DNA from 2 places in the Schumannella sp. GW821-FHT10F01 genome. Region 2 is predicted to be linked to the other one. Evidence: predicted binding sites of a transcription regulator. Region 2 holds the regulator's gene; the other holds the start of a gene.
The links. Region 2 encodes LexA, which represses DNA repair genes until DNA is damaged. Its sites were predicted from a motif close to TCGAACANNTGTTCGA; they were not measured.

Region 1: AC1RSJ_RS04910 (Rv2578c family radical SAM protein) is a predicted target of LexA. The motif match lies at 7,888-7,903, and genes of this name have one in related genera.

The regions. Positions count from the first base shown of each region.
Region 1 is NZ_JBXASM010000003.1:3,682-18,157, forward strand. It holds gene acs (acetate--CoA ligase) at 1-120, shown strand, start outside; gene AC1RSJ_RS04870 (RidA family protein) at 240-701, opposite strand; gene sp36 (Sp36 family protein) at 698-862, opposite strand; gene AC1RSJ_RS04880 (transglycosylase domain-containing protein) at 912-3,482, shown strand; gene AC1RSJ_RS04885 (metallophosphoesterase) at 3,514-4,476, shown strand; tRNA gene AC1RSJ_RS04890 (tRNA-Pro) at 4,500-4,576, shown strand; gene AC1RSJ_RS04895 (Type 1 glutamine amidotransferase-like domain-containing protein) at 4,685-5,362, shown strand; gene AC1RSJ_RS04900 (thymidine kinase) at 5,389-6,054, opposite strand; gene AC1RSJ_RS04905 (response regulator transcription factor) at 6,057-6,740, opposite strand; gene AC1RSJ_RS04910 (Rv2578c family radical SAM protein) at 6,779-7,879, opposite strand; gene AC1RSJ_RS04915 (hypothetical protein) at 8,065-8,319, opposite strand; gene AC1RSJ_RS04920 (ATP-binding cassette domain-containing protein) at 8,316-9,971, opposite strand; gene AC1RSJ_RS04925 (malate:quinone oxidoreductase) at 10,142-11,647, opposite strand; gene AC1RSJ_RS04930 (aspartate-semialdehyde dehydrogenase) at 11,714-12,778, opposite strand; gene AC1RSJ_RS04935 (aspartate kinase) at 12,808-14,073, opposite strand; gene AC1RSJ_RS04940 (PaaI family thioesterase) at 14,203-14,476, shown strand, end outside.
Region 2 is NZ_JBXASM010000006.1:56,730-71,205, forward strand. It holds gene pheS (phenylalanine--tRNA ligase subunit alpha) at 1-596, opposite strand, end outside; gene AC1RSJ_RS08625 (TrmH family RNA methyltransferase) at 627-1,451, opposite strand; gene rplT (50S ribosomal protein L20) at 1,538-1,927, opposite strand; gene rpmI (50S ribosomal protein L35) at 1,958-2,152, opposite strand; gene infC (translation initiation factor IF-3) at 2,145-2,759, opposite strand; gene AC1RSJ_RS08645 (DUF1844 domain-containing protein) at 3,089-3,430, shown strand; gene AC1RSJ_RS08650 (SseB family protein) at 3,447-4,220, opposite strand; gene priA (bifunctional 1-(5-phosphoribosyl)-5-((5-phosphoribosylamino)methylideneamino)imidazole-4-carboxamide isomerase/phosphoribosylanthranilate isomerase PriA) at 4,217-4,954, opposite strand; gene hisH (imidazole glycerol phosphate synthase subunit HisH) at 4,951-5,583, opposite strand; gene hisB (imidazoleglycerol-phosphate dehydratase HisB) at 5,583-6,182, opposite strand; gene AC1RSJ_RS08670 (histidinol-phosphate transaminase) at 6,192-7,322, opposite strand; gene AC1RSJ_RS08675 (LysM peptidoglycan-binding domain-containing protein) at 7,376-7,804, opposite strand; gene lexA (transcriptional repressor LexA) at 8,132-8,815, shown strand; gene AC1RSJ_RS08685 (DUF4184 family protein) at 8,884-9,699, opposite strand; gene metE (5-methyltetrahydropteroyltriglutamate--homocysteine S-methyltransferase) at 9,873-12,191, opposite strand; gene metH (methionine synthase) at 12,404-14,476, shown strand, end outside.

The DNA.
Region 1 (14,476 bases), on a different contig from region 2:
CGCTCCGGCAAGATCATGCGACGACTGCTGCGCGACGTCGCGGAGGGCCGCGAGGTGGGCGATACCACGACCCTCGCCGACACGAGCGTGATGCAGATCATCACCGACCAGCTGCGCTGAGCGCGTCCGGTTCCTGAGCCTGCCGAAGACCCTTCGACGGGCTCAGGGATCCGGCGCGGCCGGAGGAGCCTTCGACAGGCTCAGGGATCCGGGGCGCGGGTCGGGGATCCGCGCGGCGGTCAGGCGAAGCGGAGGATGAGCTCCACCTCGACGGGCGAGTCGAGCGGCAGCACCGCCACGCCGACGGCGCTGCGGGCGTGCTTCCCGGCGTCGCCGAAGACCTCGCCGAGCAGCTCGGAGGCGCCGTTGAGCACACCGGGCTGGCCGCTGAACGACGGGTCGGACGCCACGAAGCCGGTGACCTTGACGACGCCGGTCACGCGGTCGAGCGATCCGATCGCCGACTCGGCGGCGGCGAGGGCGTTGAGCGCGCACTGGCGCGCCCAGTCCTTCGCGGCCTCCGCGGACACCTCCGCGCCGACCTTGCCGGTCTCGGGGAGGGCGCCGTCGACGAAGGGCAGCTGGCCGGCGGTGAAGACGAGGTCGCCGCTGACGACGGCCGGAACGTAGGCGCCGGCGGGCGCGGCGACGGCGGGGAGCACGAGGCCGAGCTCGGCGAGGCGGTCGGCGACGGCGCTCACGAGGCGGCCTCGTCGCTGCGGCGCTTCAGGTAGGCCACGAGCCCGCCCTCCGGCCCCTGCACGATCTGGACGAGCTCCCAGCCCTGCGCGCCCCAGTTGTTCAGGATCGCGGTCGTGTTGTGGATGATGAGCGGGGTCGTCATGTACTCCCACGTCGGCATAGGGGGTCCTTACAGCTAGGCGGGAACGGTCTTCGCGTACCCTATCGGCATGTCTGCCCAGAGAAAGTCGCCGGGTTCCAAGCTCGGCGCCCTCGTCGGGACCCTGGGCTTCTCGGCCCTCGCCGGTGTCCTCGTGACCGTCATGGCCGCGCCGGCGATCGCCGTCACCGGCATGACCGCCAACAACTCGATCAGCCTCTTCGAGAGCCTCCCGAGCTACATCACGCTCGGCCAGCAGAAGCAGGCGAACGAGATCTACCTCACCGACGCCGCCGGCACGCCGGTCAAGATCGCCACCGTGTTCGACCAGAACCGGCAGGAGATCCCGCTCGACTCCATGAGCAAGTACTTCAAGGAGGCGGCGATCGCGGGCGAGGACCGCCGCTTCTACGACCACGGCGGCGTCGACCTGCAGTCCGTCATCCGCGCCGCGATCGGCCAGGCCGGCGGCAGCAGCGACTCGGGCGGCGCGTCCACGATCTCGATGCAGACCGTGCGCAACATCAAGGTCCAGCAGATCTACAACGACAAGACGAAGACCGCGGCGGAGAAGAAGAAGCTCCTCGCCGAGCAGTACTCGCCGGACCTCGGCCGCAAGGTGCAGGAGATGCGCCTCGCGATCAGCCTCGAGAAGAAGTACACCAAGAACCAGATCCTCCAGGGCTACCTGAACATCGCGAACTTCGGGCGCAACACCTACGGCGTGCAGGCCGCGTCGATGCAGTACTTCTCGGTGAACGCCGCGGATGTGACGCCCGCCCAGGCCGCGAGCATCATGGCGATCGTGCAGAACCCGTCGACGCAGTCGCTGCTGACGGAGAAGAACTTCAAGGCGAACCAGACCCGCCGCGACCAGATCCTCCGCGACATGTACTCGCAGGGCTATCTGACGAAGGCCGAGTACGACCAGAACGTCGCCATCCCGGTCGACGCGAACTTCCTCAAGCCGACGCCGCCGAAGAACGGCTGCCGCCTGGCCGACCCGAGCGTCTCGCTGTTCTGCGACTACATGGTCAACTCCGTGCAGGACATCGCGGCCCTCGGCTCGACCGCCTCCGAGCGCAAGGCGAACTTCGCCGTCGGCGGCTACAAGCTCTACGGCACGCTCGACATGGCCGCGAACGCCGCGGCGCGCACGGCGCTGCAGAACTACGCGCCGCCGACCGAGACGCGCTTCGATCTCGGCGCCGCCGCCTCGACCGTCGAGCCGGGCACCGGCCGCATCCTCGTGATGGCGCAGAACAAGGACTTCGACGACGGCCAGGATCCGAACGCCGTCAACCCGGCCCTCACCGCGATCAACTACAACTCCGACATCTCGCACGGCGGCGCCCGCGGCTTCCAGCCCGGATCGACGTACAAGCCGTTCACCCTCATCAACTACCTGGAGCAGGGCAACGGCCTGAACCAGACGTTCGACGCGGGCGTGCGATCGCTGCCGGTGAGCAAGTTCAAGAACAGCTGCACCGGCGCCGGCGGCGGCACCTACAAGTTCAAGAACGACGCGAACGAGCAGGGCGGCTACAACGTCATCCGCGCCACGGCGCGCTCCGTCAACGCGGTGTTCCTGCAGATGGCCACGAAGGTCGACCAGTGCCGCACGGCGGAGATCGCGAAGAGCCTCGGCATCTTCCCGGCCAACGACCCGACGGCCGACCTCTCGATGTACCCCTCCTGCGTCATCGGCGGCTGCGGCAACAACGTCAGCCCGCTGATGCTCGCCGGCGCCTACGCCGCGATCGCCGACCACGGCACGTTCTGCAAGCCGATCGCGGTCGACAAGATCGTCGGACCGGACAACACCGAGCTCCCGGGCCAGCAGCAGGAGTGCACGCAGGCGATCGACTCGAAGGTGGCCGACGCCACCTCCTACGCGATGCAGGCGGTCTTCTCCTCCGGCGGCACCGCGCAGGTCGGCGGGTCGAACCCGAACGACGGCACCGACTACCTCGGCAAGACGGGTACCACCGACGACGCGATCCACACCTGGACCGTCGGCTCGTCCTCGGCCGCGTCGACCGCGGTCTGGGTCGGCAACATCCAGGGCACCCAGAACCTGCGCAAGATCTCCGTCAAGGGCACGCAGGCCGCGCTGATCCGCCACAAGCTCTTCAAGGCGGTCGGCACGGCGGTCGACAAGACGCACAAGGGCGTCGCGCTGGCAAAGGCCGACCCGTCGATGCTGACCGGCAAGCCGACGATCGTGCCGGATGTCTCCGGGCTCTCGCTCGCGGACGCCCAGTCGAAGATCGAGGCGGCCGACCTCACCTACGCGGACGGCGGCACGGTGCCCTCGACGAAGCCCGCGGGCTCCATCGTGTCGACGGACCCGCCGTCCGGCAGCTCGGTGGCGAAGGGCACGACGGTGACCGTCTTCACCAGCGACGGGCAGGGCGTCAGCGTGCCCGACGTGTCGAGCGGCAAGAACCTCTCGTACCAGGACGCGCAGTCCCAGCTGCAGACGGCCGGCTTCAGCAGCATCCAGCAGACCTGCCAGGAGGCCGGCGCGCCCACGGATGCCGCCAACAACAAGGTGGTAGCCCAAGATCCGGCGGGCGGTGTGATCACGAGCAAGTCGCAGCAGATCACGCTGACCGTGCAGAAGTTCAAGTGCAATTGAGCCGCGCCGTGACGAGCGACGGAGTCTCCGCGTGAGCCCCGCGCTCGGCCGCGCGGCCGGCGCCGCGCTCGCCACCACCGCGGTGGCGGGCGCCGCCGCGCTCGCCTACGGCGTGCTCGTCGAGCGCACCCGCTGGACCGTGCGTCACGAGGTGCTGCCGGTGCTCGAGCCCGGGTCGCGCGACATCACCATCCTGCACCTCAGTGATCTGCACATGGCGCCGTGGCAGCGGAGCAAGCAGGAGTTCATCCGCTCGCTCGCGATCTACGAGCCGGACCTCGTGGTCGACACCGGCGACAACTTCGGCCAGCGCGACGCGCTCGACGCGATCCGCTACGCGCTCGAGCCGTTCTCGGGTGCCGCCGGCGTCTTCGCGCACGGCTCGAACGACTACTACGGCCCGGTGCCGAAGAACCCGTTCGCCTACTTCGACACGAGACGGGCCCGCACGGTGCGGCCGAAGGACCTCGACACCGCGGGCCTCGACCGCTTCCTCACCGAGCGGCTCGGCTGGCTCGACCTCAACAACGCCGCCCGCGCGATGGAGGTGCGCGGCACGCGCATCGAGTTCTTCGGCACCGGCGACGCGCACGCGGGGTGGGCCCGGCTCGACCGCCTGCCGGGCGCCGTCGAGGAGCTCCGCGAGGGCGTCGAGTGGTCGGACGACGACGGCCCGGTGCTGAGCATCGGCGTCACCCACGCCCCGTACCGCCGGGTGCTCGACGCGCTCGTCACCCAGGGCGCCGAGCTGATCTTCGCCGGCCACACCCACGGCGGCCAGGTAACGATCCCCGGCCGTCCCGCCCTCGTGGCGAACTGCGACCTGCCGCTGTCGCAGGCCAGCGGGCTCAGCGTGTGGGCGCACGGACGCGCGAGCGCCTTCCTCGAGGTCTCCGCGGGGCTCGGCACGTCGATCTACGCGCCCGTCCGCTTCGGGGTGCCGCCGGAGGCGGTGGTCGTGACCCTGACCGCCGCCGACATCGGCTATCCTTGACAGGTTGCCGTCCGCGGCAGCACCGGGGTATGGCGCAGTTTGGTAGCGCGCGTCGTTCGGGACGACGAGGCCGCAGGTTCAAATCCTGTTACCCCGACCAGCACAGAGGGATCGCCGGCAGCGGCGGTCCCTCTTCCCGTTCCCGGGGCGTGTCGCCTCGCCGACCGCGGGCGCCGGCGCGTCAGGGCTCCTCGGTAGCATCCCGGGCATGAGACTCCTGCTCACCTCCGGCGGCATCCAGAACGACACGATCCGCGACGCCCTGGTCCGGCTGCTCGGCAAGCCGATCGACGAGGCCACGGCGCTGTACATCCCGACCGCCGGCCATCCGCAGCCGAACGGCGTCGAGCAGGGCTACCTCAACGTGGTCGGGCAGCCCGACGGACCGCTGACCCAGGTGGGCTGGAAGTCGATCGGCCTGCTCGAGCTCACCGCGCTGCCCTCGATCGAGCGCGAGCACTGGGTGGAGGCCGTGCGGAGCGCCGACGCGCTGCTCTCGCACGGCGGCGACGCGATCTACCTCGCCTACTGGATGCGGCGCTCCGGCCTCGCCGACCTGCTCCCCGAGCTCGACGACACGGTCTGGGTCGGCGTCAGCGCCGGCAGCATGGTGATGACGCCGCGGATCGGGCGTCCTTTCATGAGCTGGATACCGCCCGAGGACGGCGGAATCGAGCGCGACGCGACGCTCGGGCTGATCGACGAGGCGATCTTCCCGCACCTCGACAACCCCCACCTGCCCTCGAACACGATGGCCACCGCCGAGCGCTGGTTCCAGCTCATCGACGTGCCCGCGTACGTGATCGACGACGCGACGGCCCTCAGCGTGGTCGGCGGCGAGGTCGAGGTGGTCTCCGAGGGCACCTGGCGGCGGCTCGACCGCTGAGGGCGGGGTGGCGGGATCGGCCGGGCCTACATGAAGTCGGCGTCGGGAGCCGACCGGTACGAGAAGTCGATGCGCGGGCGCCAGCCGTTGTTGAGCACGCCGTCGCTCTCGTCGAGGTAGCACTGGCCGCAGAGCGACTGGTAGGTGACCGAGCCCTGGTCGATCGCGACCTGGTCGCCGTCGAACACGAACCGGCCGTCGACGACGCGGGCGTTGAAGATCGCCTTGCGGCCGCAGCGGCAGATCGTCTTGAGCTCCTCGAGCGAGTGCGACACCTCGAGCAGGCGCCGGCTGCCCGGGAAGGCGACCGTCTGGAAGTCGGTGCGGATGCCGTAGGCGAGCACCGGCACGCCCTCGAGGATCGCGATGCGCAGCAGGTCGTCCACCTGCTCCTCGCTGAGGAACTGCGCCTCGTCCACGAGCAGGCAGCTGAGGTCGCGGCCGGTGCTCGTGATGATGTCGCGCCGGCGGGCGGCGAACTCCTCGAGCACGACGGCGTCCGGCGAGATCACGAAGTCGACCGGGCGCGACACCCCGAGGCGGGAGACGATCGACGACTCCCCCTTCGTGTCGACCTCCGGCTTCGCGAGCAGCACCTGCTGCCCGCGCTCCTCGTAGTTGAACGCCGCCTGGAGCAGCGCCGTCGACTTGCCGCTGTTCATCGCCCCGTAGCGGAAGTAGAGCTTCGCCATCGTTACTGGAGATATCCGTCCTCGGCGGCCCGGCGGATGAGCTCCGCCTTCTTTCCCGCCGGTCGATTCACGCGGGCGTACTTCTCGCGCACGCGCCGCAGGTAGGTCTTCGCCGTCTCGTACTGCACGTTCATGTGGCGCGCCACCTCGGCCGTGCTGTTGCCGGCGACGTAGAGGCGCAGCGCCTCCTCCTCGCCCGGACTCAGCTTCGGGCGGGCGTCGACGACCGCGCCGGTCGGCAGCGGACGCCACTGCTTCTGCGCCAGGCCCCCGGACTCGATGCCCATGACCCGGCGCGCGGCGTTCATCACCTCGGCCATCGGCATGGCCTTCGTGAGGAACTCGGCGGCGCCGGCCGCGAGGGAGCGCTCGCGCGCCTCGCGGGTGTCGATGCTGGTCAGCACCACGACCTTCGCCCCGGCCGCGCGGCAGGTGCGCACGCGCGCCTCGATCGACACCGGCTCGCTGAGCTGGAGGTCGAGGAACACGAGGTCGGTCGGGAAGTGCGGGCTGTGCACGAGCTGCAGCCAGGTCGGCGCGCACACCACGACGTCGAAGTCCGGGGCGTTCGTCTCGATCCAGCTGGTGAGGGCGTCGAGCAGCACCTCGTGGTCGTCGAGGATGGCCAGGCGGACGGGAGCACGCGGGGCGAGCCCGCCCGCGGTCCTGCCGTCCACCGCTGTCATGGATCAACTGTATTGGGCATCGGGCCGCAGCGGACGGGTCAGAACAGCGTCGGCTGCAGGGCGCCCGCCGCCGCGGGGGTGAGCTCGGCGGCGAGCAGTCCGTCGCCGGTGAGCCGGGCCCCCGCGCGGCCCGTCGTCGCGGCATCGTGCCCGCGGCTCCGGATGGCCCCGGTCGCGGGCTCCGTGCGGGTGCGGTCGAGCCCGTGCCGGCGCAGCAGCGGGCGGATGCGCTCGGCCAGCCAGCGCCGGTAGTCCTTCGGCGCGTACGCGGTGCCGCGGTACATGTCCGCGTACCGGCCGACGAGGTCCGGATGCTCCCGCTCCAGCCAGGAGAGGTACCACTCGCGGGCGCCGGGGCGCAGGTGCAGCGCGGAGTAGGCGACGCTCGCGGCGCCGGCCTCCGCGATCCGGGCCAGCGCCGCGTCGAGGTGGGCGCGGCTGTCGGTGAGGTAGGGCAGCACCGGCATGAGGAACACGGCGGGCGCGAAGCCCGCCTCCCGGGCCGCGGAGATCGTGGCGAGCCGGGCGTCGGCGCTCGGCGCCCCCGGCTCGACGGACTTCTGCAGCTCCGGGTCGAAGACGGCGATCGACATGGCGAGATCGACCGGCACGTGCTCGGCCGCGGCCTGCAGGATCGGCAGGTCCCGGCGCAGCAGGGTGCCCTTCGTGAGGATGCTGAACGGCGTGCCCGACGCGGCGAGCGCCGCGGTGATGCCGGGCATGAGGCGGTAGCGGCCCTCCGCGCGCTGGTACGGGTCGGTGTTGGTGCCGAGCGCGACGGGCGGGCGGGCCCACGACGGCCGGGCGAGCTCACGCTGGAGCACCTCGGCGATGTTCACCTTGACCACGATCTGGTTGTCGAAATCGGCGCCCGCGTCGAGGTCGAGATAGGTGTGGGTGTTGCGGGCGAAGCAGAACGTGCACGCGTGCGTGCAGCCCCGGTAGGGATTGATCGTCCAGCCGAACGGCAGCGCCTCCGCGGTCGGCACGTGGTTGAGCGCGCTCTTCGCGAGCACCTCGTGGAACACGACGCCCGCGAATTCCGGCGTCGTCGTGGATCGCACGAGATTGCTCAGCCGGGCGAGCCCGGGCAGGGCGGCATCCGATTCGGACGTCAGCTCCTGTCCGCTCCACCGCATGCCGACATTCGAACACACGTTCGATCCGCACGCAAGGCAGCATGCCCTTCTCCGAACAATGCTGCGCATCGTCACGGATGACGCGGAACATCGTCTCGCACTCGTGCCGATGCGCAGCATTGGAACAGGTCGGGCGGACCCTGCCGGACCGCGCCGGGCCCGGAGCGGGCCCGGCGCCAGGGCGGTCAGCGAGGGCGCGGGGCGACGATCCGACGCGGCGGGGGCGCCGACTTCTGCGGACGGATGTCGTGGGCCGGCTGCGCCGGACCGGTCGCGCTCACCGAGGGCGGGGCGCCGTCGGCGCCAGGGAGCCGCACGGCCTCCTCGCCCCCGAGGCGGCGCCGAGCCGTGAGGTCCTGCTCCGGGTCCGGGGCCTTCCTTCCGAGCCCGAAGCCCTGACCCGCGCCCGATCCGCCCGTGCTGTTCTCTGCCGCGGTCATGCCGCCACCTCCTGGATGATGCGCCCGCGCTCCAGCGCGAGCTCCTGTCCGTGCCAGCGGGCCCGGAGCCAGCGGTCGTGGCTGGCGATCACGACCGCTCCGGGGTAGGTGCCGAGCGCGTCCTCGAGCTCCGAGGCGAGACGCAGCGACAGGTGGTTGGTCGGCTCGTCGAGCAGGAACACGTGCGGCGGCTTCGCCACCACGAGCGCGAGCGCCATGCGGCGCTGCTGCCCGATCGACAGGGTCCCGACGGCTCGGTCGAGGTCCGGCTCGGCGAGCAGGCCGAGATCGGCCAGGGGCAGCGTCGCGGCCCGCGCCGAGCCGACGCGGCGCTCCCACAGCGCCCGGGGCGTGGCATCCGGGCGCTCCCAGCGCACGTCCTGGCTGAGCAGCCCGACCCGGAGGCCGCGGCGGCGCCGCACGGTGCCGTCTGCGGGGAGCGTGCCCGCGAGCACCGACAGCAGGGTGGACTTGCCCGCGCCGTTCGCGCCGGTCACGAGCAGGCGATCCTCCGGCCCGATCGCGAGCGAGGGCACCTCGAGCCGCCCCGCGACGCGCACGCCGTCGAGACGGAGCAGCGCCTCCTCGTCCTCGAGCACCTGCGCGCCGGACGGGATGCCGGCGAACGCGAGCACCGGCGGCGGGGCGTCCACGCGCGACTCGAGCAGCTCGTCGCGCCGCCCCTCCGCGTTGCGGACGCGCCGCGACACCTGCTTCGCGATCCGGCCGCCCTTGAAGTCGTGCAGGAACTTGTCGTTGTCGCGCGGCGGGCGGTCGTTCTCGATCGCCCGCGCCGTGACGGCGACCGAGCGGTCGAGCCGTGCCAGCTCGGCGCCCTCCTCGGCGAAGCGCTGCTCCCAGCGGGCGCGTTCGGCGGCCTTCGCGGCGAGGTACTCCGTGAAGGCGCCGGTCCCGGCCGCTCCGGCGCCGTAGCGGGTCGCCCCGCCGCGTGCCGACGGGTCGATGTCGAGCAGCTCGGTCGCCACCTCGTCGAGGAGCGCGCGGTCGTGGCTGGCGAAGATCATCGCCCCGCGCCAGGCGCGGAGCTGCGTCGTCAGGAAGGCGACCGCGGCATCGTCGAGGTGGTTGGTCGGCTCGTCGAGCAGCAGCGCGTCCGGGCGGGCGAGCAGCAGCGCCGCCAGCGCGACCCGGGAGCGCTGGCCGCCGGAGACCTCCGTGACCGGGCGGTCGAGCGGCAGCCCGCCGACCCCCAGCCCGTCGAGCAGCTCGTCGCGGCGCGCGTCGATGCTCCAGAGATCGACCCGTTCGGCCTCGTCGAGCGCCCGGGCGTACCGGTCGTCGGCGGACGGGTCCGACCCGATCGCGAGTGCTGAGGCCTTCAGCTCGCGCTCGAGCGCCCGCAGCGGCGCGAGCTCGCGCTCGACGATGTCGCCGAGCACGGCGTCCGGCGCGACCTGCACCTCCTGCCAGAGCAGCCCGGTGCGCGTCGGCGCGGTGACGGCACCGCTGTCCGGCGACTCGACGCCGGCGAGCAGGCGCAGCAGCGTCGACTTGCCGGCCCCGTTCTCGCCGATCAGGCCGACGCGGCGGCCCGGTGAGACCGTGAGGGAGAGATCGCGGAGCACGCGGCGATCTCCGTAGGAATGGCTGATGGCGTCGGCGCGCACGACGACCGTGGTCGTTTCTCGCAATGCAGGGGTGTCCTTCGATCCGCAGAAGACCCCGCCGGGCTACGCCTCGGACGCGGGGAGGGAGAAGGAGTCAGATCCACACGGGGAGTGACTCTAGGCACCGCTCGTCGGAGGAGTCAACCCCCGGCGCCGGATCGGTTCGTATTCCGCGTGCGGAATACCGGCCCTGATCAGGCGTTCTCGGGAGCCGAGATCGCCTGTGACCCGATGCCGAGCACGCGGGCGGTCTCGCCCTGCACCCGCGCCGCGACGGCCGGGTCGTCCGAGAGCTGCGTGCCGTAGGTCGGCACCATCTCGAGGATGCGCGGGCGCCAGGCGTCCATGCGGTCCGGGAAGCAGCGCTCGACGAGCGAGAGCATGATCGGCACGGCCGTCGACGCTCCGGGCGAGGCGCCGAGCAGGCCGGCGATGGAGCCGTCGGCCCCGCTGACGACCTCGGTGCCGAACTGGATGACGGCCTTGCCGTCCGGGCCCTTCTTCATGACCTGCACGCGCTGGCCGGCCGTGATGAGCCGCCAGTCCGCGGGCTCGATGTGCGGAGCGAACTCGCGCAGCGCGTCGAGCTTGTCCTCGCGGCTCGCGAGCAGCTGGCTGACCAGGTACTTCACGAGGTCGAGGTTCTTCAGTCCCGCACCGAGGAACGTGGAGATGTTGCCGGGACGCAGCGCCTGGAACAGGTCGAGCAGCGACCCGTGCTTGAGGTACTTGGTCGAGAACCCGGCGTAGGGCCCGAACAGCAGGCTCGGGGTGCCGTCGACGACGCGGGTGTCGAGGTGGGGCACCGACATCGGGGGCGAGCCGACGGCCGCCTTGCCGTAGACCTTCGCCGAGTGCTTCGCCACGACCTCCGGGTCGTCGGTGCGCAGGAACTCGCCGCTGATCGGGAAGCCCCCGTAGCCGCGGATCTCGGGGATGCCGGCCTTCTGCAGCAGGTTGAGCGCGCCGCCGCCGGCGCCCACGAACACGAACCGCGCCGCCACGGTGACCGGCGTGCCGCCGATCTCGTGGCGGAGGCGGAGGTGCCAGAGCCCGTTCCGCCGCTTCAGCCCGATCACGCGGTGCTCGGTCTTCAGCTTCGCGCCGCGGTCGGTGAGGCCGCCGAGCAGGATGCGGGTGAGCGATCCGAAGTCGACATCCGTGCCGTCGGCGAAGCGGGTGGCGGCGATCGGCTGGCTCTTCGCCCGGCCGGGGATGAGCAGCGGCGCCCAGGAGCGGATGACGCGGGCGTCGTCGCTGAACTCCATGCCGGCGAACAGCGGGTGGTCGCGCAGCGCCTCGAACCGCTTGCGGAGGTATTCGACGTTGTCGGCGCCCCAGACGAAGCTCATGTGCGGCACGGTGCTGAGGAAGCGCGACGGGTCCGGCAGCAGACCCTGGTCGACGAGGTGCGCCCAGAACTGGCGGGACACCTGGAACTGCTCATTGACCTTGACGGCCTGCGCGATGTCGATCGAGCCGTCGGCCTTCTGCGGCGTGTAGTTCAGCTCGCAGAGGGCGGAGTGGCCGGTGCCCGCGTTGTTCCACGGGTTCGAGCTCTCGACCGCGACGTCGCCGAGCGCCTCGTAGACGGAGATGCTCCAGCCGGGCTCGAGCTGCTTCAGCAGGGTTCCGAGCGTGGCGCTCATGATCCCCCCGCCGATCAGGGCGACGTCGATCGGCTCACTCACGTCCCCCATCCTATTCCGGACGGCGGCGCGGAGCCGACGGCCCTTCGACCGGCTCAGGGACCCGGGCCGGGCGGCTCAGGCGACGGGCGCGCCGAGCCGCTGCGCGACGAGTTCCGCGATCTGCACCGCGTTGAGCGCGGCGCCCTTGCGGAGGTTGTCGTTGCTGATGAACAGCGCGAGGCCACGGCCCTCGGGGGCGCCCTCATCGCGGCGGATGCGGCCCACCAGGCTCGGGTCGGCGCCGGCCGCCTTGAGCGGCGTCGGCACGTCCTCGAGCTGCACGCCCGGCGCCGACGCGAGCAGCTCGCGCGCGCGTTCCGGGCTGAGCTCGCGGGCGAACTCGGCGTTGATCGAGAGCGAGTGGCCCGTGAAGACGGGCACGCGCACGCACGTGCCGCTCACCGGCAGGTCCGGCAGCTCGAGGATCTTGCGCGACTCGTTGCGCAGCTTCGCCTCCTCGACCGTCTCGGCGTCCGGCTCGTCGCCGAGGAAGTCGCCGGCGTGCGGGATGACGTTGAACGCGATGGTCTCCGGGAACGCCTCGGCGGCCGGGAAGTCGACGGCCGAACCGTCCTGCACGAGCGCGAGCGCGTCCTGCGCGACCGCGGCCTCCGCCTCGGCGAGCAGCTCGCGGCCGCCGGCGAGGCCGGCGCCGGAGACCGCCTGGTAGGTGCTCACGATGAGGCGGGTCAGTCCGGCCTCGGCGTCGAGCACCTTGAGCACCGGCATCGCGGCCATCGTGGTGCAGTTCGGGTTCGCGACGATGCCCTTGACGGCCTCGTCGAGCGCGTGCGGGTTCACCTCGCTGACGACGAGCGGCACGTCGGGGTCCATCCGCCAGGCGCTCGAGTTGTCGACGACGAGCACGCCCGCCTCGGCGAAGCGGGGCGCCTGCACCTTCGACATCGTGGCGCCCGCCGAGAAGATGGCGACGTCGAGTCCGGACGGGTCGGCGGTGGCGGCGTCCTCGACGACGATCTCGCCGCCCTTCCAGGGCAGCGTCGTGCCGGCGCTGCGGGCCGACGCGAAGAAGCGGATCTCGGCGACCGGGAAGTCGCGCTCCTCGAGGAGGCGGCGCACGACTGCGCCGACCTGGCCGGTGGCGCCGACGACGCCGAGGCGGATGCCGTTCGAACTCATGGCCGGAGTCTACCGGCGCGTGCGGAGGGCTACCGGCCGGTGCCGGCGTGGACGACGGCGACGTCGTCCGCGTCGAGCCCGAATGCCGTGTGCACGACCCGCGAGGCCTGCGCGAGCGTGTCGGCCCGCGTGACGACGGAGATGCGGATCTCGCTGGTGGAGATCATCTCGATGTTGATGCCGGCATCCGAGAGGGCCGTGAACAGCTGCGCGCTCACGCCGGCGTTCGTGCGCATGCCGGCGCCGACCACGCTGAGCTTGCCGATCTGGTCGTCGTACTGCAGCGACTCGAAGCCGACCACGCCCTTCTCGCCGGTCAGGGCGGTGAGCACCTTCTGGCCGTCGGACTTCGGCAGCGTGAAGGAGATGTCGGTGCGGCCGGTGGCGGCGGCCGACACGTTCTGCACGATCATGTCGATGTTCGCGCCGGTCTTCGCCACGATCGTGAAGATCTCGGCGGCCTTGCCGGGCACGTCGGGCACGCCGACGACGGTGATCTTCGCCTCGGTGAGGTCGCCGGCCACGCCGGTGATGATCGGCTCTTCCACGTTGTCTCCTTCGGGGCCGTTCCTGACGATCGTGCCCTCGTGGTTGTTGAAGCTGCTGCGCACGTGCAGTGTCACGCCGTGCCGGCGGGCGTACTCGACGGCGCGGATGTAGAGCACCTTCGCGCCGGCCGCCGCGAGCTCGAGCATCTCCTCGCTCGTGATCGCGGAGATCTTGTGAGCCCGCGGCACGATGCGCGGGTCGGCGGTGTAGACGCCGTCGACGTCCGTGTAGATCTCGCAGACGTCCGCGCCGAGCGCCGCGGCGAGCGCGACGGCGGTGGTGTCCGATCCGCCGCGGCCGAGCGTGGTGATGTCGCGGGAGTCGCGGTTGAAGCCCTGGAAGCCGGCGACGATCGCGATCGCGCCCTCATCGAGCGCCTCGCGCACGCGCACCGGGGTGACGTCGACGATGCGGGCGGCGCCGTGCTGGGCGTCGGTGATCATTCCGGCCTGACTGCCGGTGTAGCTGCGCGCCTCGTGGCCCATGCTCTTGATAGCCATCGCGAGCAGCGCCATCGAGATGCGCTCGCCGGTGGTGAGCAGCATGTCCATCTCGCGCGGATCCGGCAGCGGCGTCACCTCGTGGGCGAGATCGATGAGCTCGTCGGTCGTGTCGCCCATCGCGCTGACCGCGACGACGACGTCGTTGCCCGCACGGCGCGTCTCGACGATGCGCTTCGCGACGCGCTTGATGCTCTCGGCGTTCGCGACGGACGAGCCGCCGAACTTCTGCACGATGAGGGCCACGGCGGTACTCCGATGGTGCGGGACGGGATGGGTCGATCCTATCGAGCGGCGGAGGCCCCTCCGTGCGCCGCCGTTGGAGGGTTCGTGCAGATCCGCGCGCACGGCGCGCCGGCGTCGCAGGATCGGCGCATGACCGATCCGCTCCGCACGCGCACCTTCGACTGGGAGGATCCCGCTCCCCCGCTCGCGGCCTCCCGCGGGATGACCGGACTCGAGTTCCTGCTGGCGATGAGCCGCGGCGAGCTGCCCCCGCCGCCGATCGTGCGGCTCATGGACTTCGAGCTCGGCGAGGTCGCCGAGGGCACGGCGGTCTTCACCGTGCGGCCCCAGGAGTTCCATCTCAATCCGATCGGCGCCGTGCACGGCGGGGTGCTCTGCACGATCCTCGACTCGGCGACCGGCT
Region 2 (14,476 bases):
GGCAGCTCGCGCGAGAGCAGCGAGCGGATCTGCACGGTCGAGGTGTGACTGCGCAGCGCGAGGTGGCGTTCGGTGGGCGCGATGTAGAGGGTGTCCTGGTCGGAGCGGGCCGGGTGGTCGGGGTCGGTGTTCAGCGCGTCGAAGATGAACCACTCGTGCTCGAGCTCCGGGCCCTCGCCGATCTCCCACCCCATGCCGGTGAAGATGTCGGCCATCCGGTCCATGAGCAGGCCGAGCGGATGCCGGGCTCCCTCGCGTCGCCGCGACGGCAGCGCCGTGACGTCGATCGTCTCGCGCGCGAGGCGGGCGGTCTCCTCCGCGACGAGCACGACCGCCTCCTGGTCGGCGAGCGCCTGGTTCACCCGTCCGCGGGCCTGGCCGACGAGCTTGCCCGCGGCGGCCTTCCGGTCGCCGGGCAGGTCGCGGATGGCGGCGTTGAGCCGCGCGAGCGGCGAGCCCTCGGCGGTGTGCGCGCTGCGGGCCGCCTTCAGCGTCGCGGAATCGGAGGCCGTCGCGATCGCGGCGAGCGCGGCGTCGACCGCGTCGGCGACCGACTGCTCGGTGATCTCCGGGGTGGAGTCGGGGGTCTCGGACACGGTAGACGAGCCTACCGGCGGAGCGCTCGACTACTCGCCGACGGCCTGCAGCAGCCGCGCGCGCTGCGCGAAGGCGGACTCGTAGAGACAGACCGACGCGGCGGTGGCGAGGTTCATCGACTCCGCGTGGCCGTAGATCGGCACCCGCACGCTGCGGTCGGCGAGCGCGATCTGCTCGTCGGGCAGGCCGTGCGCCTCGTTGCCGAACAGCCAGGCGGTCGGTCCGTCGAGCTCGCCCGCGGCCCGCACGTCGAGCAGGTCCACCCCGTCGATGTCGGCCGCGAGCACCCGGATGCCCACCGAGCGCAGCGCGTCGAGCGCCTCGGCCAGCTCGACGTCCTGCGCGAAGGGCAGGTGGAAGATCGAGCCGGTGGTCGAGCGGACGACCTTCGGGTTGTAGATGTCGACGCTGCGGCCGGTCAGCACGACGGCGTCCGCGCCGGCGGCATCCGCGGCCCGGATGATGGTGCCGGCGTTGCCGGGGTCGCGAACCTCCTCGAGAACGGCGACGAGCCGCGGTCGGGTGGCGACGAGGTCGGCGAGCGAGGTCGTGAAGTGGCGGCCGGTGGCGACGACGCCCTGCGGCGTGACGGTGTCGGCCATCGCCTCGAGCACCTGCTCGGTGACGTGCTTCACCTCGAGCCCCGCGCGGGCGGCGCCGGCGACGAGATCGGGGTGCCGCTCCACCGCGGCGCGCGTCGCGAAGAGCTCGACGAGCACGTCCGGGTGGTACTGCAGCGCCTCCGACACGGCCTGGCGCCCCTCGATGAGGAACAGTCCCGTGTCGGCTCGGGCGGCGCGCTTGGCCAGCTTGGCCACCGCGCGAACCCGCGGAGACCGCGGATTGTCGATCATGGCGCACAGCGTAACGAGAAAGCGCGTCCGAAACGGAAACGGCGCGCACCCCCGTTCGGGATGCGCGCCGTCACAGGCCGAGCAGGTCAGGCGACCGGCTGGACCTTCGCGTTGACGTCGGCCGGCAGGGCCTTCTTGGCCGTCTCGACGATCGTGGCGAACGTCGCGGCGTCGTTCACGGCGAGGTCGGCCAGGATGCGACGGTCCACCTCGACGCCGGCCAGGGCCAGGCCCTGGATGAGCCGGTTGTAGGTGAGGCCGTTGGCGCGCGACGCGGCGTTGATGCGCTGGATCCACAGGCGACGGAACTCGCCCTTCTTCGCGTGACGGTCGCGGTACGCGTAGACGAGGGAGTGGGTGACCTGCTCCTTGGCCTTGCGGTAGAGGCGCGACCGCTGACCGCGGTAGCCCTCGGCGCGCTCCAGGATGACCCGGCGCTTCTTGTGGGCGTTGACGGCCCGCTTGACTCTTGCCATTTCTCTAGTCCTTCTTCGTTCCGGGCCGGATCACTTGCCGAGGAGGCGCTTGATGATCTTCGCCTCGCCGGGCGCGATGATGACGTCGCGGTTCTGGCGGCGGGTCACGCGCGACGACTTGTGCTCGAGGTGGTGGCGCATGCCCGAGCCCTGCTTCTTGACCTTGCCGGTGCCGGTGATCTTGAAGCGCTTCTTCGCACCGGAGTGCGTCTTCTGCTTAGGCATTCTCTTCCTTCGTCTGGACGGCGGCGTCTGCCGCCGGTGCGGCAGCGTCTGCCGTGGTCTCGACCGGGGTGCCGGCCTCGTTCGTGGGGCGCGCGCGGTTCGCGGCGCGCTTCGCGTTGGCCTCGGCCTTCGCGTCGACCTTGCTCTTCAGCGGACCGATGATCATCACCATGTTGCGGCCGTCCTGGACGGGCCGCGACTCGACGGTGCCGAACTCCGAGACGTCCTCGGCGAAGCGCTGCAGCAGCCGCACGCCCTGCTCGGGACGCGACTGCTCACGGCCGCGGAACAGGATCATCGCCTTGACCTTGTCGCCGCCCTGGAGGAAGCCCTCCGCGCGCTTGAGCTTGGTCTCGTAGTCGTGCTTGTCGATCTTCAGGCGGAAGCGCACCTCCTTGAGGATGGTGTTCGCCTGGTTGCGACGAGCCTCCTTGGCCTTCTGCGCCGCCTCGTACTTGAACTTGCCGTAGTCCATGATCTTGACGACCGGCGGGCGCGAGTTCGGGGCCACCTCGACGAGATCGAGGTCGGCCTCCTGCGCCAGCTTGAGCGCCTGCTCGATGCGGACGACGCCGACCTGCTCCCCGTTGGGTCCGACGAGGCGCACCTCGGGGACTCGGATGCGGTCGTTCGTTCTGGGATCGCTGATGCGTTGCTCCTGTTACTCGGTCTGACTGACACGAGAGGAGGGACGCCGCGGAACGAACCGCCACTGCACCCTGGCTGCCCGGCGGTGGTGCGTGCCGGGCGGAGTGCGAACGACCTCGGCGACCTGGACGGCCGACGGGTGGGATCTCTCCTCTTGCGGACCCGGGACAGGCGTGCCCCGAGAACCTGTCGAGGATAGCAGACGGGCGGCGGATCCGGCAGGCCGCGCTCGCCTAGGCTGGAGCGGTGAGCGACTCCGGGTCCCAGCGATTCTCCTACGACGAGGCCATGGACGGGGTGCCGGCGGTCGACGGCGAGGTGCGCGACATCGGCGAGGTGCCCGCGGTCGAGGTGATCAACACCGTCGCGATCCACCTGCTCAGCGCCGCCGCCGTGAAATGCGGGCTCGCGGAGGAGGGCGACGCCGCACTCGACCTCGACGAGGCCCGCAAGCTCATCGACGCCCTCGCCGGACTCGTCACAGCCGCGGCGCCGTCGCTCGGCGACCACCACGCCCGCGCGCTGCGCGACGGCCTCCGCTCGGTGCAGCTCGCGTTCCGCGAGGCGTCGTCGCACCCGGACCCGATCGGCAAGGGCCCCGGCGAGAAGTGGACGGGGCCGGTCACCTAGACCGGACCCGCCTCAGTCAGCTCTCCTCGGCCGGGACGAGGCGCAGGGCGATCGAGTCGACCGCCTCGGTGAGCGCGGCGTCCTCGGCCCAGCGCGCGCCGAGCCGGCGCGTGATCGCGGCGATCCGCTCCGCGTCGAGACCGGCGCGCAGCGCGAGCACGACGACGATCTCCGGGCCCGCGAGGCGCGCCTCCGGGTCGCCAGCCGTGACACGCGCGGCGAGCACGTCGAGCTCGTCCGCGACGTCGCGGTCCACGGCGGCGGCGACGCGCGGGTCGTCGACCGCGGGCACCCAGTGCTCGCCGAGCGCGAGCGCGCGGAGCGCCGGGCGGCGGACGGCGAACTCGGTCGGCGAGGTCGGGTCGAGCACGACGAGGTCGGTGCCCTCCCCCGCGGCCGCGAGGGCGACCCGCCGCGCCTCCACCGGGATGGGCCGCGCCGCGGGATTCCAGGCGGCGAGCGTCTCGACCCCGCTGAACGCCGGCAGCACCCGTCGGCCGTCCGGCCCGGACACCGTGACGATCGAGAGCTCCTGGGTCTTGTCGACGAGGTGGCCCGCGGGCCCGATGCCCTCGTCGCCGCGCTCTGCGAGCAGCGGCACGAGCAGGCGCGCGCCCCGGAGCGCCTCGAGCACGTCCTGCTGCGCGAGCTCGTGCGCGCGGAACCGGCGCAGGGCCTCGATCAGGCGCGGATCCGGCTTCCCGTCGTCGCCGGCGGCCGGGTTCGGCTCGAACCGCCGGCCCGCCCACGGCGTGCCGGCGCTGTCCGCACCTCCGGCCTCCGAGCTCACGGCCGGCCGGCGACCTCCAGCGCCTCGGCCAGCGTGAACGCGCCGGCGTAGAGGGCCTTGCCGACGATGGCGCCCTCGACCCCGAGCGGCACGAGGTCGCGCAGCGCGCGCAGGTCGTCGAGGCTCGAGACGCCGCCGGAGGCGATCACCGGCTTGCCGGTGCGCTCCGTCATCGCGGTCAGCAGCTCGAGGTTCGGGCCGTTGAGCATGCCGTCGCGGGCGACATCCGTCACGACGTAGCGGGCGCAGCCGGCGGCCTCGAGGCGCGCGAGCACCTCCCAGATGTTGCCGCCCTCCCGGGTCCAGCCGCGGGCGGCGAGCGTCTCGCCGCGCACGTCGAGCCCGACGGCGACGCGGTCGCCGTAGTCGCGGGCGACGCGGTCGGCCCACTCCGGGTCCTCGAGCGCGGCCGTGCCGAGGTTGACGCGGCGGGCGCCGGTCGCGAGCGCGGCCTCGAGCGACGCGTCGTCGCGGATGCCGCCGGAGAGCTCGATGCTGACGCCCTCCGGGATGCGGTCGATCACGCGGCGGATCACGGCGCGGTTGTCGCCGCGGCCGAACGCCGCGTCGAGGTCGACGAGGTGGATCCACTCCGCGCCCTGCTCGACCCACTCCGCGGCGGCGTCGGCCGGGTCGCCGTAGGAGGTCTCGGACCCCGCCGCGCCCTGGGTGAGGCGCACGGCCTGGCCGTCGGCCACGTCGACGGCGGGCAGGAGGATGAGGCGGTCGGTCACAGCGATCGGATCCAGTTCGTCAGCAGGCGGATGCCGGCGGCGCCGGACTTCTCGGGGTGGAACTGCGTGGCCGCGAGCGGGCCGTTCTCGACGGCCGCGACGAACGGCCCGCCGTGGTCGGCCCAGGTGACGGTCGGCGCCGCGCGGCGCGCGTCCGGCTCCAGCGTCCACTCGCGCGCGGCGTAGGAGTGCACGAAGTAGAAGCGCTCGTCGGCGATGCCGTCGAACAGGACGCTGTCCGCGTCGGCGCTGACGGTGTTCCAGCCCATGTGCGGCAGCACCGGCGCGTCGAGGCGGTCGACCACGCCGGGCCATTCTCCGAGGCCCTCGGTGTCGGTGCCGCGCTCGATGCCGCGCTCGAACAGCACCTGCATGCCGACGCAGATGCCGAGCACCGGGCGGCCGCCGGCGAGCCGGCGGTCGACGAGCTCGTCGCCGTGCACCGCGCGCAGCGCGCCCATGACCGCGGCGAAGGCGCCGACGCCCGGCACGAGCAGTCCGCCGGCCTCCATCACCGCGGCGCGGTCGGCGGTGAGCTCCACGTCGGCGCCGGCCAGCTCGAGCGCCTTGACCGCGGAGTGGACGTTGCCGGATCCGTAGTCGAGCACCACGACGGACGGACGCGCCACTACAGCGCGCCCTTCGTCGACGGGATGCCGCGCACGCGCGCATCCGGCTCCACCGCGGCCCGGAACGCACGCGCGAACGCCTTGAACTCGGCCTCGGCGATGTGGTGCGGGTCGCGGCCCGCGAGCAGGTTCACATGCACGGTCAGGCCGCCGTTGAACGCGATCGCCTCGAAGACGTGCCGCACCATCGAGCCGGTGAAGTGGCCGCCGATGAGGTGCAGCGCGAACCCCTCCGGTTCGCCGCCGTGCACGAGGTACGGGCGTCCGGACACGTCGACGACCGCCTGCGCGAGGGCGTCGTCGAGCGGCACGAGCGCGTCGCCGTAGCGGCCGATGCCCGACTTGTCGCCGAGGGCCTGGCGGATCGCCTGCCCGAGCACGATGCCGGTGTCCTCGACCGTGTGGTGCACGTCGATGTCGGTGTCGCCCGTCGCGCGCACCGTCAGGTCGACGAGCGAGTGCTTCGCGAACGCCGTGAGCAGGTGGTCGAAGAACGGCACCGACGTCGAGATGTCGGACGTGCCCGTGCCGTCGAGGTCGATGCTCAGCTCGATGCTCGACTCGCTCGTGGAGCGGGTGAGGGAGGCGCTGCGGCTCATGCGCTCAGCCTACTTGCGCGCGGGCGCGCCCCCGGGCCCGAGCGCCCGCAGGGACTCGAGGAACCAGGTGGTCTCCGCCTCGGTGCCGGCCGTGACGCGGAGGGCGTTCGGGATGCCGACGTCGCGCACGAGGATGTCGCGCTCGAGCAGCGCCTCGAAGGTCGCGTGCGGATCGTCGACCCCGCCGAACAGCACGAAGTTCGCGTGGCTGTCGTACGGCGAGTAGCCGAGCTCGGCGAGCTCGCCGAGCAGCCGGTCGCGCTGGCCCCGGATGTCGCCGACCATCGCGAGCATCTCGGGCGCGTGCTGGAGCGCGGCCACCGCCGCCGCCTGCGTCAGCGCCGACAGGTGGTAGGGCAGCCGGACGAGCCGGAGCGCGTCGATCGCGGCCGGATCGGCGACGAGGTAGCCGACGCGGCCGCCCGCGAAGGCGAAGGCCTTGCTCATGGTGCGCGACACGAGCAGCCGCTCGCGGCCGGGCAGCAGGGTCAGCGCCGTCGGGGTGCCCTCGGGCATGAACTCGGCGTAGGCCTCGTCGACCATGACCATGCCGCCGGTCGCGTCGTAGGCGGCCGCGATGGTCTCGAGCGCCAGCGCCGTGCCGGTCGGGTTGTTCGGGGCGCAGAAGAACACGAGGTCCGGACGCTCGCGCTCGATCGCCGCGACGGCCGTCTCGGGCGAGATCGCGTACCGGGCGTCGCGCTCCGCCGGAACCCACCGGGTGCCCGTGCCCGCGGCGATGATCGGGTGCATCGAATAGGTCGGCGGGAAGCCGAGCACCGAGCGGCCGGGGCCCCCGAACGCCTGGAGGATGTGCTGGATCACCTCGTTCGAGCCGTTCGCCGCCCAGACCTGCGCCGGATCGACGTACTGCGGCTCGACGCCCGAGCCGGGACCGCCTGCGGTCGACAGATACGACGCGAGGTGCTCGCGGAGCAGCGTGAACTCGCGGTCCGGGTACCGGTTGATCGTGAGGATCGCGCCGGCGACGGCCTCGACGACCGAGCGGGCCACATCCTCCGGCACCGGGTGCGTGTTCTCGTTGACGTTGAGCGCGTAGCGGACCGGCTGCTGCGGTGCGCCGTACGGCGTCTGCCCGCGGAGGTCGTCGCGGATCGGGAGATCGGAGAGCGGACTCACCCGCCGAGCCTACCGAGCGGCAGGGGGTCGACCGGTGCTAGCCGCGAGCGGGCTCAGCGACCCAGGTCGGTCGGGACGGCGATCCGCTCGCCGGCGCGGAGGTCGCCGGACGCGAGCTGGTTCAGGTCGACGATCCGGTCGACGACGACGCGGCGGTCGGCTCCGGGAGCGACGTCGCCCGCGATCGTCCAGAGGGTGTCCCCCGGCTGCACGGTCACGTAGGCGAAGTCGCCGGTCGCGGACGAGGCGGCGTGCGGGCCGGCCTGGTCGGCTGCGGCGGCCTGGCCGAGCCCGACGACCACGGCGCCGAACGCGAGCGGCGTGGCGATGAGCACGGCGACGACGGCACGGCCGCGGCGCGTGATCCGCAGGCGCGGACCCGTCGCGGTCGACGAGGTCGCGGCAGTGGAGACCGGACGCCGCACCGGGCGGGCAGGGGCGGCGGTGCGGCGGATCCCGGTTCCGATGGCGATGGCGCTCATGGCTGCCTCCTGGCTGCTGATGTCGGGGGAGATGGTGCTCGTGCGTGTGCGTGCGATGGTCTGGACAGGTCCGCCCGGCACTCGGCCGGGAGTGCCGGGTCGAACCTGTGTTTCGAATGTATCTTCTATCGAACGCATGTTCAACCCCTTCTGCTCTGCGGCTCCGCTCCGGCCGATCCGCCGGTTCCGCCCTCGGAAACAGGGATATCGGCATCCACCGACATCGCGACACACTCGAACGGATGTTTGGTACGACACCCTGGACCGGATACAGTTCCGAATGTCTGGACACACATCACCAGATGCCACCGACATCGGGAGACGCGCATGAGCGACCAGCCCACGAGCGGACCGTCAGCGGCCGGCGGCACGCGCCGCCGACGCAGCCTCAGCGAGAAGCAGCTGGCGATCCTGGAGGCGATCCAGCTCTCCGTCGCGCGCCAGGGGTATCCGCCGAGCATGCGCGAGATCGGCGACGCCGTCGGCCTGTCGTCTCTCTCCAGCGTCACGCACCAGCTCAACCAGCTCGAGCTCAGCGGCTACCTCCGCCGCGACCCGAAGCGGCCCCGTGCGCTCGAAGTGCTCATCGACCTGCCCGGCTCCGAGTCCCCCGCCGACTCCGCGCCCCCGGTCGGCGACGCCGCGATGGTGCCGCTCGTCGGCCGCATCGCCGCCGGCGTGCCGATCACCGCGGAGCAGCAGGTCGAGGAGGTCTTCCCGCTCCCCCGCCAGCTGGTCGGCAAGGGCGAGCTCTTCATGCTCAAGGTGTCGGGCGAGTCGATGATCGACGCCGCCATCTGCGACGGCGACTGGGTCGTCGTGCGCACGCAGAACACGGCCGAGAACGGCGAGATCGTCGCCGCCATGCTCGACGGCGAGGCGACCGTCAAGGTGTTCCGGCAGCGCGACGGCCACACCTGGCTGCTGCCCCGCAACACGGCGTTCGAGCCGATCCTCGGCGACCAGGCCGAGGTGCTCGGCAAGGTCGTCGCGATCCTCCGCGCCGTCTAGCCGGAGGTCTCCCCCGCGCCCGGCGTCGACGGCCGGACCGCCGACGCGGCATTCGTCGTCGTGCTCGACTATGCACTCGTCGCCCCGGTCGACGGCTCGCTCGTCGGCCCGACTCGTCGTGCCTCGCGGCGCCGGACCACGTGCCACGCCAGGCACAGGAGCACCGCCAGCGCGACGGCGCCGCCGATCGACACGACGGCGACCCGGAATACGAGCGACGGCGTGAGCGGACCCGCGCCGCCGAGTATCCCGGCCGCCCAGACGCCGGCCGCGAGCAGCACCCACGTGCCGGCGACGGCCGCCCGCGCCGCGTGCCGCAGCCGGGGCGGTGTCGTCGCGGGGCGCGGCTCCGGTGCCGTGCACCGCATCCAGCGCGCCGCCCAGACGGCGAGCACGACGAGTCCCGCGACCGTCGACGCGTGCTGCAGCCAGCGGGAGAGCTCGAGCGGCCCGAGCCGTGTGCTCCAGAGCGGGAGGACCGTCGCGAGCCCGTCCGGATGCGTGAACCAGTCCCACGCGAGATGGGTCGCGATCCCGATCAGCGCGGCCGCGAGCGCGAGGAGCGCCGTGCGGACCGCGGTGCCGAGCGCCGTGCGTCCGCGTCCGAGTACGGGCCGGGGCGGCATCCGCTCGCGCAGCGCGTCGGGTGCGAGGTCGACGACGGGCGCGCGCAGCACCCCCCACCAGAGCGCGAGCGCTGCGAGGGCGATGAGCGGATCGACCGTGACGGCGCCGAGCAGCGAGTGGGTCAGCCCGCGCGGCACGCCGAGCGGCGCGTAGTACGGGAGGTCCGGCGCCATCGTGCCGAGCACCAGCGCCGCGGCGGGCAGCGGCGTGCGGAGGAACGGCAGCGCCGCGGCCGCGTGGCTCGGGGTGAAGGGCACGGCTCAGTATCGGGAGCGGGCGGGCGCGTCCGGATCAGCCGCGCGACGGACATCCGCCGTGCGTCTCCTGCGTGCCGAGCGGGTCGCTCGCCTGCATGCCGGGCGGGGGCCGCTCGCCTGTATGCCCGCGAGCCGGCGCGACCGGTCCGCACGCCCGGCCCGGCACTCCCGGCTCAGACCCCCGCGGCCACCCGCCCCCGCACGCGCAGGGTCGCGGCGACCACGTTCTCGAGCGAGGCGACCGTCTCGTCGTAGCCGCGGGTCTTGAGCCCGCAGTCCGGGTTCACCCAGAGCAGCGTGCGCGGCACGCCCGTGAGGGCGGTCTCGAGCAGCTCGGTCACCTCGTCGACGCCCGGCACGCGGGGCGAGTGGATGTCGTAGACGCCCGGTCCGATGCCGCGGGAGAAGCCGCTGCGCTCGAGATCCCGCACCACGTCCATCCGCGAGCGCGCCGCCTCGATCGAGGTGACGTCGGCATCGAGGCCGTCGATCGCGTCGATGACCACGCCGAACTCGGAGTAGCAGAGGTGCGTGTGGATCTGCGTCGCGTCCGCGACCCCGGCCGTGGCGAGCCGGAACGAGCCGACCGACCAGTCCAGGTAGGCCGGCTGGTCCGCGGCCTTGAGCGGCAGCAGCTCCCGCAGCGCCGGCTCGTCGACCTGCACGATCCGGATGCCGGCGGACTCGAGGTCGGCGATCTCGTCGCGCAGCGCGAGGGCTACCTGATCGGCCGTGTCGCCGAGCGGCTGGTCGTCGCGCACGAACGACCAGGCGAGGATTGTCACCGGTCCCGTCAGCATGCCCTTCACCGGCTTCGCCGTGAGGCTCTGCGTGAACACCGACCACTCGACCGTGATCGGCGCGGGCCGCGACACGTCGCCCCAGAGGATCGACGGCCGCGTCGCGCGCGAGCCGTACGACTGCACCCAGCCGTTCCGCGTCACCGCGAAGCCGTCGAGGTGCTCGGCGAAGTACTGCACCATGTCGTTGCGCTCCGGCTCGCCGTGCACGAGCACGTCGAGCCCGATCCGCTCCTGGAGGTCGACGACGCGGCGGATCTCGTCGCGGAGGAAGCCGGTGTACTCGTCGTCGGTGATCTGCCCGGCGGCGAACCGCGCCCGCTCGCGCCGGATGTCGCCGGTCTGCGGGAAGGACCCGATCGTCGTCGTGGGCAGCAGCGGCAGGCCGAGCGCGGCCTCCTGGGCCGTGCGCCGTGCGGCGGCGTCGCCGCGAGTGCGATCGGCCTCGGCGAGGGTAGCGGCGCGCTGCCGCACCGCCCCGTCGCGCACGCCGGGGGCCGACAGCCGGTCCTCGAGCGCCGCGGCCGCGGCGTCGAGCTCGGCCGCGATCGCGTCCCGGCCATCGACGAGCCCGCGGGCCAGCACGGCGACCTGCTCGACCTTCTGGTCGGCGAACGCGAGCCACGACCGCAGCCGCGGGTCGAGCTGCGGCTCGTCCTCCACGTCGTGCGGGGTGTGGAACAGGCTCGTCGACGTGCCGGCGGCGATGGACGGCGACACGGCGCGCAGCTCCTCGAGACGCGAGAACGCGCCCGCCAGGTCGCCGCGCCAGATGTTGTGGCCGTCGATCACGCCGCCGACCAGCACCTTGTCGGTGGTGATGCCCGACGGCACCGCGCCGCGGACCAGGTCGAGTGCGATCGCGTCGATCGGCGCGTCGGCGAGCACCGGCAGCGCCGCGTCGAGGGCCGCGTAGGGCGCCGCGACGAGGATGCCGAGCGGACGGTCCGCGCCGAGCGCGGCGTACGCCGTCCGGGCGGCGTCCCGCAGGGCCTCGGACGACGCCGGGAGCGACTCGCTCACGAGCGCCGGCTCGTCGAGCTGCACCCATCGGGCGCCGGCCTCCGCGAGTCGCCCGAGCAGCTCGCGGTAGACGGGCAGCAGGTCCGCGAGCCGCGACAGCGGGTCGAAGCCCTCGGGGGCGCCGTCCTCCGCCTTCGCGAGCGCGAGCAGGGTGACGGGGCCGACGATGACGGGCCGGGTGACCAGGCCCTCCGCATGGGCCTCGCGCACCTGCTCCACGAGGCGGTCGGAGGCGAGCCGGAACGCCGTGCCGGGTCCGATCTCGGGCACCAGGTAGTGGTAGTTCGAGTCGAACCATTTCGTCATCTCGAGCGGCGGACGCTCCCCCTCGCCACGCGCGAGCGTGAAGTAGCCGGCGAGGTCGACGCGGCCCTCGTCGTCCGCCAGGTCGGCGAACCGCGCCGGGATGGCCCCGACGGTCACGGCGGCGTCGAGCACCTGGTCGTAGAAGCTGAACGACTCCGGGATCGCCGAGTCGCCGCGGCCCAGGCCGAGGGCGGCGAGCCGCGTGCGGGTGGCGGTGCGGAGCCCGGCGGCCTCGGCCTCGAGGGCCTCGGCGTCGATGCGGCCGGCCCAGAAGGACTCGACCGCGCGCTTGAGCTCGCGGCGGCGGCCCAGTCGCGGGTAGCCCAGGATGGTGCCGGCAGGGAACACGGGTGTCTCGGTCATGGTCTCCTCGAATCGCGTGAGGGACGCATGCCGGGCTCGGCTTCGGTCCTGCCGCCCGTCGGACGACCGTTCCACCGTAGCGAGGCGCCCCGCCGCGCGTCGAAGATGACGCCCGGTTTCAGCGGCCGCCGGAGGCCCGCGGGAGGCCGGCCGCCGGCCCGCCGGAGGCCCGCCGCCGAGCATCCGGAGCGGGCCGCGGCTACCCTATGCGGGTGCCCCCGACGCTCGTCTCCCGCTCCCCGCTCGACATCGAGGGCGTGCCCCGTCCGGAGCGGTCGCAGGCGCTCCTCGACGCCGTCCGCTCCCGCGTCGTCATCGCCGACGGCGCCATGGGCACGATGCTGCAGGCCGTCGAGCCGAGCATTGAGGACTTCCAGCACCACGAGGGCTGCAACGAGATCCTCAACGTCACCCGCCCCGACATCGTCGCGGACGTGCACAGCACCTACCTCGAGACCGGCATCGACGCGATCGAGACGAACACGTTCGGCGCGAACTGGTCGAACCTGTCCGACTACGGCATCGAGGACCGCATCGAGGAGCTCGCGGAGGCCGGCGCCGCGATCGCCCGCCGCACCGCCGAGTCGTTCGAGGCGCGCGACGGCCGGATGCGCTGGGTGCTCGGCTCGATGGGCCCCGGCACGAAGCTGCCGAGCCTCGGCCACACGACCTACGAGAACCTCAAGACGACGTTCGCCCAGCAGGCCGTCGGCCTGATCCGCGGCGGTGCCGACGCGCTGCTCATCGAGACCTCGCAGGACCTGCTGCAGACGAAGTCGGCCGTGAACGGCTGCAAGCAGGCCATCGTCGAGACCGGCGTGCGCGTGCCGATCTTCGTGGAGGTCACCGTCGAGACCACGGGCACGATGCTCATGGGCAGCGAGATCGGCGCGGCGCTCACCACGCTCGAGCCGCTCGGCATCGACATGATCGGCCTCAACTGCGCCACCGGCCCGACCGAGATGAGCGAGCACCTCCGCCACCTGTCGCAGCACGCCCGCGTGCCCGTCATGTGCATGCCGAACGCCGGCCTCCCGATCCTCACGGCCGACGGCGCGAGCTATCCGCTCACCCCGGACGAGCTCGCGACCGCGCACGAGCAGTTCGTCAAGGAGTTCGGCCTCGGCCTCGTCGGCGGCTGCTGCGGCACGACCCCGGAGCACCTCCGCGCGGTCGTCGAGCGGATCGGCGGCACCGCCGCCCGCGAGCGCGCGATCGAGGTGGAGGCCGGCGTCGCCAGCCTCTACCAGCACGTGCCGTTCCGCCAGGACGCCTCCTACCTGGCGATCGGCGAGCGGACGAACGCGAACGGCTCCCTCGCGTTCCGCAACGCGATGCTCGAGTCGCGCTGGGAGGACTGCGTCGACATCGCGCGGGCCCAGGTGCGCGAGGGCGCCCACCTGCTCGACGTCTGCATCGACTACGTGGGGCGCGACGGCGTGGCCGACGTGCGCGAGGTCGTCTCGCGGCTCGCGAGCGCCTCGACGCTGCCGCTCGTCGTCGACTCGACCGAGCCGGCGGTGCTGCAGGCCGGCATGGAGCTCATCGGCGGCCGCCCGGTCGTCAACTCGGTCAACTTCGAGGACGGCGACGGGCCGGACTCCCGCTTCGGCCGGATCATGCCGCTCGTCCAGGAGCACGGCGCCGCGGTCGTCGCGCTGACCATCGACGAGCAGGGCCAGGCGCGCACCGCCGACGACAAGGTGCGCATCGCCTCGCGGCTCGTCGACGCGCTCGTCGGCGACTGGGGCATGCGCGTCGACGACATCATCGTCGACGCCCTGACGTTCCCGATCGCCACCGGCCAGGAGGAGACCCGGCGCGACGCGATCGAGACGATCGAGGCGATCCGCCGCATCACGGCGAAGTACCCCGGCATCCACACCACGCTCGGCGTCTCGAACGTGTCGTTCGGCCTCAACCCGGCGGCCCGCTCGGTGCTGAACTCCGTGTTCCTGCACGAGGCCGTCGAGGCCGGCCTCGACTCCGCGATCGTCAACGCCGCGAAGATCGTGCCGCTGGCCTCCATCTCCGACGAGCAGCGCAAGGTCGCGCTCGACCTGGTCTGGGACCGCCGTGAGCGCGCCGAGGACGGCTCGGTCACCTACGACCCCCTCGCCACGATGCTCGACCTGTTCGCGGGCGTCGACTCCGCGGCGCTGCGCGACCAGCGCGCGGCCGAGCTGGCGGCCCTGCCGGTCGGCGAGCGGCTGGAGCGGCGCATCATCGACGGCGCCGCCAAGGGGCTCGACGCGGACCTCGAGGAGGCGATGGCCGGCGGCCTC